3 regions of the Paenibacillus sp. FSL R5-0928 genome follow, and region 2 is predicted to be linked to each of the others. Evidence: riboswitches for the same ligand, from Rfam matches in the RefSeq annotation. Region 2 holds a riboswitch; each other region holds the start of a gene.
The links. Region 2 has a riboswitch for cyclic di-AMP ahead of MKZ16_RS02665 (hypothetical protein). Riboswitches for the same ligand answer to the same signal wherever they lie in the genome.

Region 1: linked by a shared signal. The riboswitch ahead of MKZ16_RS00545 (C40 family peptidase) and the one ahead of MKZ16_RS02665 (hypothetical protein) in region 2 are both predicted to bind cyclic di-AMP.
Region 3: linked by a shared signal. The riboswitch ahead of MKZ16_RS27670 (alpha/beta hydrolase) and the one ahead of MKZ16_RS02665 (hypothetical protein) in region 2 are both predicted to bind cyclic di-AMP.

Annotation. Positions count from the first base shown of each region.
Region 1 covers NZ_CP150225.1:113,565-116,699, forward strand. Annotated here, with positions in the region: gene MKZ16_RS00540 (C40 family peptidase) at 1-204, opposite strand, end outside; cyclic di-AMP (ydaO/yuaA leader) riboswitch at 249-391, opposite strand; gene MKZ16_RS00545 (C40 family peptidase) at 754-1,182, opposite strand; cyclic di-AMP (ydaO/yuaA leader) riboswitch at 1,240-1,378, opposite strand; gene MKZ16_RS00550 (hypothetical protein) at 1,596-2,426, opposite strand; gene MKZ16_RS00555 (M1 family aminopeptidase) at 2,438-3,135, opposite strand, start outside.
Region 2 covers NZ_CP150225.1:597,124-600,258, forward strand. Annotated here, with positions in the region: gene MKZ16_RS02660 (hypothetical protein) at 1-534, opposite strand, end outside; cyclic di-AMP (ydaO/yuaA leader) riboswitch at 603-767, opposite strand; cyclic di-AMP (ydaO/yuaA leader) riboswitch at 1,187-1,376, shown strand; gene MKZ16_RS02665 (hypothetical protein) at 1,629-2,045, shown strand; gene kdpA (potassium-transporting ATPase subunit KdpA) at 2,262-3,135, shown strand, end outside.
Region 3 covers NZ_CP150225.1:6,123,775-6,126,909, forward strand. Annotated here, with positions in the region: gene MKZ16_RS27670 (alpha/beta hydrolase) at 946-1,773, opposite strand; cyclic di-AMP (ydaO/yuaA leader) riboswitch at 1,861-2,047, opposite strand; gene MKZ16_RS27675 (hypothetical protein) at 2,368-2,541, opposite strand; gene MKZ16_RS27680 (Nif3-like dinuclear metal center hexameric protein) at 2,626-3,135, opposite strand, start outside.

The DNA of each region.
Region 1 (3,135 bases), 480 kb from region 2:
TGCTGTGCCCATTTGATATTGGGAACCTGATTGGTGTGGAAGGTTAATGCCAATCTTATCAAACACATACATTGTAAATCCGGAGCAATCAAATCCGTTAGTGGATATACCGCCGGATACGTATTTAGTACCGATGGCCTTGTCAATCACTTTATCCATTTTGGAATCTGCGAAAGCGCTTCCTGCTCCGATGGTGAGGATGATGGAAAAGCTTAGTACTGCTGCTGCTAACTTCTTCTTCAAAAGTGTATACCCCTTCCAAATGCCTACGAGGTTAGCTTAAGGGTTCGGTTGAAGGTCCCCTATGACCCCTCTATATAATGGAGGTCAATTCACCCAAAGTTGGTTCCCCCGTTTTCCTAATAGTTAGGAAACTCGGCTCATACTGTTGATTAGGATTAGCTTGTAATCAATACATGACAAAACCTTTGTAAATAACAACTTAATGATTACAAAAATGTTACTAAAATCTCACTGCGCTAATTGTAACAAACAGAAAGCCGCTTGGCAATCGTTTTTAACATATTAATGCAGAAAAATTGGAATTTTTACGGTAGAAAGGCATATGTAAGCGTTAATAATGACCTAATTTTTAATATAATTGCAATTTTTATCAAATAAACGTGTTTCAATTGGGCTCTAATAGTGTAAAAATATATTATGGAATAAAGAAAAACCCGAATTTGATTACGGGCATAATCAGATTCAGGTTCATATAGTTGTAATTGTGAGGTTATAGTTGTGAGGAAGGTTTCAATCGAAGGCTACAGCTTGATAAGCTGAAGTACTCATTACTCTTTTAGCGCCAACATAACGATTGGCCCAGTAGGCCTGACTGAGTGAAGTGATGGTCACTCCACGCGAAGAGGACGATTGTGCGAATTTTCCGTTTCCAACATAAATGCCGACATGGGATACTCCATTGCCAAGTGTGTTAAAGAACACTAGATCACCAGAACGCAGATTGCTTTTGGATACAGCAGTTCCAACGCTATATTGAGCTTTTGATGTACGAGGTAAAGTAAGACCCACATTCTTGAATACATACTTTGTAAATCCAGAGCAATCAAATCCGGCAGTGCTTGTACCTCCGGTTTTATAGGCAACTCCAATAGTCTTTGAGATTACAGAGTCCATTTTAGAGTCGGCAAAGGCGCTTCCTCCACCAATAGATAATGCCATTACAAGTCCTAGCGCCGCAGCGACGCATTTTTTTCTTAAATTATGTCTTTTCAAAAGATGTACTCCTTCCAAGGCCTGCGAGGTTAGCTTAAGGGTTCGGTAGAAGATTCCCTATGATCCCTGTAAAGCGAGATCAATTCACCCAAAATATGGTTCCCCCACTTCCCGGTGCAAAGGAATTAGGCGTGTTAAGCACCAGAGAATGACGTTTCGACAGTTACACTTACGATAAATACATTTAGTTATGTAGGAATCGTTTCAATTGATTACAAAATTGTTACTAATAGCACAGGACTTATTGTAACAGAGCTTTTACGATTTTGCAAATACTCTTAAGTTATCCGTAATGAGAAAAAGTCCCAGCTCCTGAATACAGGAATTGGGACCTTTTTATTATGTCAAATAAGGTTGATTTATTGTGGAAATGCTTTGCTACGCCATAGATGATATTGTGCAGAGATTCCCCACATTTTTAAGAGCGTAGAAGGTAGTGGTGAGATTTGCCGTATTATAAGTGCCGGTAGGCCGGGACAGAACAGACCCGTCAGTCCGCACACTAGCAGTAAGAGCAGGCCTCCCGCCCCAAGTACAATGGAAACACCTATAGCAGGAATCAGTGACCGCAAGCAGATGATCAGTGAGGAGAACATTCCTGTACCGCCGGTGTAACCAAACTGCATATATAGAAGAAACAGGCGCACGATAAAAATATATATAAGCCATGCCAATACGTATGGTACTAAATGAAGTAACAAAGCGTAGTTAAACAAAGAGGATAAGAACAGCCCGTACATTTTTGGAGCAAGCCAGTAAAGCGGCAGCAGGGTCAGCACCCATTCGATTAGGCTAAAGACTAAGACAGGTAGTCCATAGATCTTCATGCCAGGGAAAAAGAACAGTCCACGCTCGCCCTTTCGCTCCTGGTGGAGCTCATGCAGCAATCCTGCCCTTATGAAAGGGGAAAGCAGAAGTCGCAAGACAACAAGCGCCAGAAGCATCCATAACCAAGTGCGTATCGCAGGGTCCGTATTCAAGCTGAACTGTCCCTCGATATAATACAACAGTCTGCCCATACCGCTGCCTCCGGCGTCTTTATCCGGATAGCGCAGTAGAATTGGAATAATAGCAGATCGGATGAAACCATACATAAAGTAGCCCCAGAGCAGTCGGTAGATGAAGAGCAGAATTAAAATATAAAATTGCTCCTTCATGCTTTGCCAGCCGCGGGTTATCGATGTTCTCACAATCATTCACCTCACCAGACAAGAGTTCCGAGCACGGTTTCAAGTAGTTTAGTTACACTTAATGTCCAGCGAGAGAGCGTCTTGGGCTCTATTTCCGCCAGCCTAAAGTTGTTTAGATGTTTGCTCTCCAATAAGATGGAATGTTCAGGGTCAATCTCAGCAGAGAGAAGAGGCTTATCGCTTAACAATTGAAACGTAGTCTCTGCTCCTTCACCGTTCCAGACCCGCTGCACCGAAGAGCTGTCGGCGAATGTGAATTTCACGGGAACATCAACGTAATGGCTCCCTTTGTTTGAAATCTTCACTAATGATTCGTAGCTTGGGGCATCGCCGCTGTTATTTTTTTTAAAAGTAATCGTATCTACTGAGAAGTCAGGCGCTCCATCACCATAAATGTAATCATCGAAATAGGCCTGCCATGATTTTTTGGTTACCTTCTCAACGACTTTCTGAAAATCTGACGTAGCAGGATGCTCGAAACGGAACTTACGAGCGTAGGAGGACATGATGTTGTTCATTGCTTTGGTACCTACCTGGCGTTCGATATCTTTAAGTACAAGCTTGCCGCGGATATAAACATTTCGGCTATAGGAATCCGCCCCTGCATATTTCCACGTTTCCAGATTTAACGGCTCAGGTATAGTTACCAGGCTGGCCTGTAAAGGCAAATTAGACTTGATACCGTATTCTTGCTCCATAAGTCTGTCTT
Region 2 (3,135 bases):
GTCTACATGATGAGTGACACTAGCCTTTTCTACACAAGCGAGCATTTCCATTTTATTCTCACAGACTGCGGTATGCTCTAGCCATAGTCGGAACTTCTCTTTCCGTATAACAGATAGATGTAAGGGAAAGGTGCTGCGGGATCTCAAGACATACCAACCGGCGCTTACATCTTTCCAAGGCTCCTTGAAGGCTGTAAACCACGGGAGTTTTTGATGCGATGACCAATCCTGCTGCTGTTGTTGTTCTCGAATTTTTTTATATATTTCATATACAATCTTAGAGTCTAAACAGTCTTTACAAGAAGAAGGTGTACTGAATTGGCGAAGGGCTTGGATCTGGTTCTGGCCAAATGCATAACCTACAATGTACCTGTGATTATTTTCTTCGAACCACAAGGCCCCGAAACAAACGTAATTTAGACTTATCGGCTCAAGCAGCCCTTGATGTATCCCTAAATAATAGTGCTTCAAAACATTCACCCCATCCAGCGTGCTATCACCTAATAGGCTCAGGTAACGCAAAAACCGCAGCAAGAGGAGGACCTCTGCTGCGGTTTTGGATTACAGGCAGATATACCTGGGCCAAAGCGTGGCGGATCAAGGGTCTCTCTCTTTACGCTTACGAGGTTAGCTGTCGGATTCGGACGGTGAGAGTCGCCCTACCTATTGAGACTTACGCAGTCTCCTTTGGATTCACCCCAAGTAGGCCAGGTGGCCTGATGGTTCCCCCGTTCCCTGCGAATGCAGGAACTCAGCGTTGATTGTTTTTCATGAATTAGATTCAACCCGAATCATACTCTTTTCAAGATTTTCTGTAAAAAACGGAAAATGTTCTTTTAGAGCGATTTTAACCATATCCTGCCGACTACGACTGAAAAACGAGGTAAATAGGTATTTATGGCGTGTTATCGCGCCTCTTTCTCGCTCAACCTCAGCTTCTTGCGTTTCAACCTATAAAGGGAATTTGCAGTATTTTCACCCTAAAAAGGTGAATAAAATCACATGGGTTATAGATAGCGATTAAACGCTCGAAACTCGAGTAAACAAGAGATATAGAGAGATTAGATATCAAGTAAGCGCTATCTAATGGGAAAATAGTTTTTAATTTGCATTATTTTGGCATCATTCAGGTTTTACAAGTCTTCGTGCATAAGAGTATGATTACTCCTGTTTCAACGACAATCGAATATTTGATCCGCTTAATTTCCGATAAGGAAAGCGGGGGAACCAACAATCGGCAGCCGATGTGAGAGTCGGAAGCTGATTATGGGGTGAATCCTGTAGAGGGTGCGAGTGAGCTCGCATCTATACAGGTAGGGCGACTCTCACCGCCCGAATCCGACAGCTAACCTCGTAAGCGTATGGAGAGAGGATGAGTGCAATGTGACCGCTAGCGAGCCACAGAGGAGATCCTTTGTGGCTTTTTGCTGTGCTCTTAGAAGCAAAGCATTTATGGAGGCCTCCCCCAAGAGGTCGCTAAATTCATCATTAGCGGTATTTGTAAGGCAGCGTCTAATGACGTGACACAACCGAGCTTTAGGTTGTGCCCGAAAATGACGATAGGTCAACATCCTTTCGGAGATTTTCGTTGCCTCCTTGTTGTAAATGAGCAGGAGGAGAAAAAAGAGATGACGGATCAGAATGAATATGTGCTTGTATGTGCGCCTACAAAGGCGGGAGAACATTTCATTAAACTTCTGAAGTTCAGGGGTATTAAGATGGCGGGATTAACCAACAATCTGGCTGAGAAAGCTTTACTAGAGGAGCTCGGAATCGAGCGGGTTATTCTAGTGGATACCCGCCATCAGAGCACTTGGTTTCGCCCATCGTTCCCGGTAGGCAGGGTATATCTGTTTGAGAGCAGCTTTCCGCTTTGCTGCCGCTATATTCAGATGTGCCGTACCTGGACGACACAGCCAATTTTTGTGATTACAAGTTCTATAAATCCTAGATTGGTCTATAAAAGACTTGGTGCGAGCTATGTAATCTATTCCCATAGTGGTGATGCTGATTTTCTAATCGATAGATCACCTCATCAAGGATAATGGAAGGAGTGCGGAAGATATGATGGATCTGTATATGGTGGCTTCGTTAGCTGTAATTTACGGGTTATTTTATGGCTTTATGCGCTGGTGCGCAGGTGTAGTTGAGGATACGGGGAGGGATAAGCTGTGATTCTAGTAATCGCTGTTACCCTACTGTTGTTTATATATCTGGTTTACGCGTTGATTCATCCTGAGAAATTTTAAGGAGGGGCATTCATGGGCATTTTGCAAATAGTCGTCGTAATTGTAATTCTCATCTTGTTGGTCAAGCCGATGGGGACGTATTTATATCATGTATTTTCTAACGAACCGAATCGTACGGATCGCTGGTTTGCAGGCACAGAGAAAGGTATTTATAAGCTGATCGGCCTGAAAAAACGGGACGGAATGTCCTGGAAGAAGTATGCACTCAGCTTTGTTTTAACTAATATCGTACTGGTTGCTTTCAGTTATATTTTTCTAAGATTACAGCGGGGATTGCCGCTGAACCCGAATGGAATTGCCGATATGGAACAGACGCTTTCATTTAATACGGTGATCAGCTTTATGACCAATACGAACCTGCAGCATTATAGCGGGGAGACGGGACTATCGTATTTTTCACAAATGGCAGTCATCACGATGATGATGTTCACGTCTGCAGCGAGCGGATTTTCTGTTGCGGTTGCTTTTGTCAGAGGGATTACAGGACAGAAATCAGTCGGGAATTTTTTTGAGGACTTCGTAAAAGCACATATTCGTGTATTCATTCCATTAGCTCTGCTAGTTTCATTGGTGCTGGTAGGATTGCATGTGCCACAAACGCTCAAGCCATCGCTTGAGGTCACTACACTCGAAGGGCAGACGCAACAAATCGCTATCGGTCCAGTCGCTTCTTTGGAGTCAATTAAACACTTAGGTACGAATGGTGGCGGCTTCTTCGGAGCCAATTCAGCGCATCCTTTTGAGAACCCTAATCCACTTACGAACGTTCTGGAGATTCTCTCTATGTGGATGTTGCCAGCCTCTTTGCCATATATGTACGGGTTGTTCGCTAAGAACAAACGTCAGGGCTGGGTGATTTTCACAGCAATGATGACCTTGTTCGTTC
Region 3 (3,135 bases), 1.7 Mb from region 2:
CTTAGGGTCTACCGTTCTTTCCCACGTCTGATGAGCTGCTTACTACACCTCCTTCTATACACTTACAATCACTACTTAGGGTCTACCGTTCTCTCCCACGTCGGGTCAGCAGCTTATTACGCCCCTTCTATACACTTACCATCACTACTTAGGGTCTACCGTTCTTTCCCACGTCTGATGCGCTGCTTACTACGCCTCCCTCCATACTCTTACCATCACTACTTAGGGTCTACTGTTCTTTCCCATGTCGGGTGAGACGCTTACTACGCCCCTTCTATACTCTTACCTTCACTACTTAGAGTCTACTGTTCTTTCCCATGTCGGGTGAGACGCTTACTACGCCCCTTCTATACTCTTACCTTCACTACTTAGAGACTACTGTTCTTTCCCACGTCGGGTGAACTATATTTGATGCTGTGGTAGGGTAGGGACATTAAGTGGCGTTCTAGGTACAATATGCTTGTAAATGTTCAACATCCACCGGTTAGTAAAATACCAAAGGCTGGCTCATTCGTAGATTTCACTACTGATGAGCCAGCCTTTAGTTAGATATCCATTATATTAGGGAAATCCTCCCTAATATTCATCGATAATCGCTTTAAAATAAGGTTTTTAGGGAAATCCTCCCTAAAAATTCTTGCAAATACCCATTTATGGCTAAAAACACCCTATTATTAGGGAGGATTTCCCTAATCCACGTTCTAGGAGCCATAATTCCCTTCACTTTAGGGAGAATTTCCCTAATCCACGTTCTAGGAGCCATGCTCTCTATCACTTTAGGGAGAATTTCCCTAATTCACGTGCTAGAAGCCATAATCCCCTTCACTTTAGGGAGAATCCCCTAAAGTTCTACCCAGAAAGACGTCCCATAGCCAGCTCATGCTCCCTGGCTATGGGACGCCTTTTTCCACTTAAACGCTTCGCTTGTAAAGGTCTCCCTATAGATCAGCTAATCTGCTGACTGCCCTGCTGCTTCTCTAAGAAACGTTGAAGAATCGCATTGAATTGCTCCGGCTGGCATAGATTACTTGGATCTAATGCGTTCGGAATAATCGCCAACTGCGCATGTGGCAGCTGAGACACCATTTCCTTCATACAATTCACTCCAAATTCATTAAAGTCCCCTACAATACATAAAGCAGGACGTTTAAAAGCCTTTAAGCATCTGGTGTAATCAACATGGCTTGTAGCCAGTCTTTGCCGATATAGCTCCCGGGGACGTTTGTCCAGCAGCCCTCTTCTAATCTCATTGTAGGCCAGACTCCAGCGCTCTCGGTACATCATCCGAATCGAAGGCAACACCAGCTCGCTTGGGAGATAATACATTAGCAAACTGCAATATGCTGCCATAGTTTGTATTTTCCCTACAATTGTTGATCCGTGAGTCCTACAGAAGCTATCCGCGACCACAATGGCTTTCACACGCTCAGGATATTGTTTGGCAATATGCTGAACGACTAAGCCACCATAGGCGATTCCTACAAAAACTGCTTCACGAATACCTAGGTCATTCAACAGCATAATCAAATCCAGACATTGCGTCTCAATAATCTCATGTGGGGCCTCCAGCAGTTTACCAGACTTGCCATTCCCCCGTAAATCGCACAAAATCACTTTATATTTATCGGAAAAATACTCCAGCTGTGGTTTGAACATACTGTGTGTTAATCCATGTCCATGGATAAACACAACCGGAGTGCCAGTTCCATTGATTTCATAATAGAGCGAAGTTCCGTTCAGTTTAGCGATAGGCAAAGGTAACACCTCTTTCATAATAAATTCTACGTCTATATCTGCTTAAAAACGCAGCAAAAAACCACAGAGGGATTCTCTGTGGCTATTCATCACTAAACACGCCATTCATCCTCTCTCCATACGCTTACGAGGTTAGCTGTCGGATTCGGGCAGTGAGAGTTGCCCTACCTGCAGGGATGCATGTTATGCACCCGGAACAGGATTCACCCCATAACCAGTGCCGACTCTCACATCGGCTGCCAGTTGTTGGTTCCCCCGCTTTCCAGAAACGGAAATTAAGCGGATTGCTTATGTAATTGTAAATTTAAGATAATTGTCAGTTCTGAGATGAATCATACTCTTGTAAGGTTTGCTTGTAAAGGAGGGCTCTGGTCAAAATAATGTTGAAAGCAATGCTTTTCATTTCATATTGAGCATACTCTTCATTTTCTCTTTCTTTTGCTCTTGTTTACTCGTTTTATTTAAGAAAATGGCTCTGAACCAAGCCAAACGGAGGTTAAAACACCAGTACTTTCTATATAAAGGCCATCCTTTTCACTGGAGATATGAAAAAAGCTAAGCAGAATCAGAGGTATTCCCCTGTCCACTTAGCTTCCTCTTACAATACTATGGCTACAAAAGATCGGCGTTTTTCAATGCATGCTCCCAGCTTGGAAAAAAGAACAGCGCACTTCTCATAAGCTCAGGATCGCTCTGCTTTACTTGTTTTTTACTGATCGAGCTTCCGTCGCTTTGCAGCTTTTTGATCCGACTTAATACTTCATCAGCCTCCAAAGGAATTTCCATTGAAACACTCCTTTCTCAGTGACCTGTTTCCCTTCATTTTCTCCATAATATGTTTATTTATTCCGTACTCTTTATTTCCCCAGATTAAACCATCTGATAGATGGGTTGTTCAGCAATGAACCGGTTAGAAAGCATGGGATATTTGTCTGCTAAGATTTCAGCTAAATATTTCATCCCCGGCGCTTCACTCTCCGCATGACCTAACATGATGAGCGCTTTAGATCTGCCTTGGTGCCCTGCATCCCGCACATATTCCGGAGTCTCCCACTCTGGTCCCTCTCCAGCAATAATTAAATCAAGATTGTGATCATTAAAATGCGGAATAGCCATCGTCCCGCCTCCTCTGTAACCTACTAATATCCCTACGCGTTTGCAGGACAGAGACAGGTCACCGGCAGCGCGTACATAAGAGATCCCTAGCTTACTTTTAATATATTGAGCAGCTTCCAGTACAGTCATAGCAGGAATAGTGAGAATCGTAGCAGCTGCTTGCTGCTCTTCCACGTATGCGGACCAATCTAGTTCTCGCAGTAAACCCACCATAATTCCATCCGGCTTTTGCCGATGCCAATAATCATGATAACGAAAAATAGC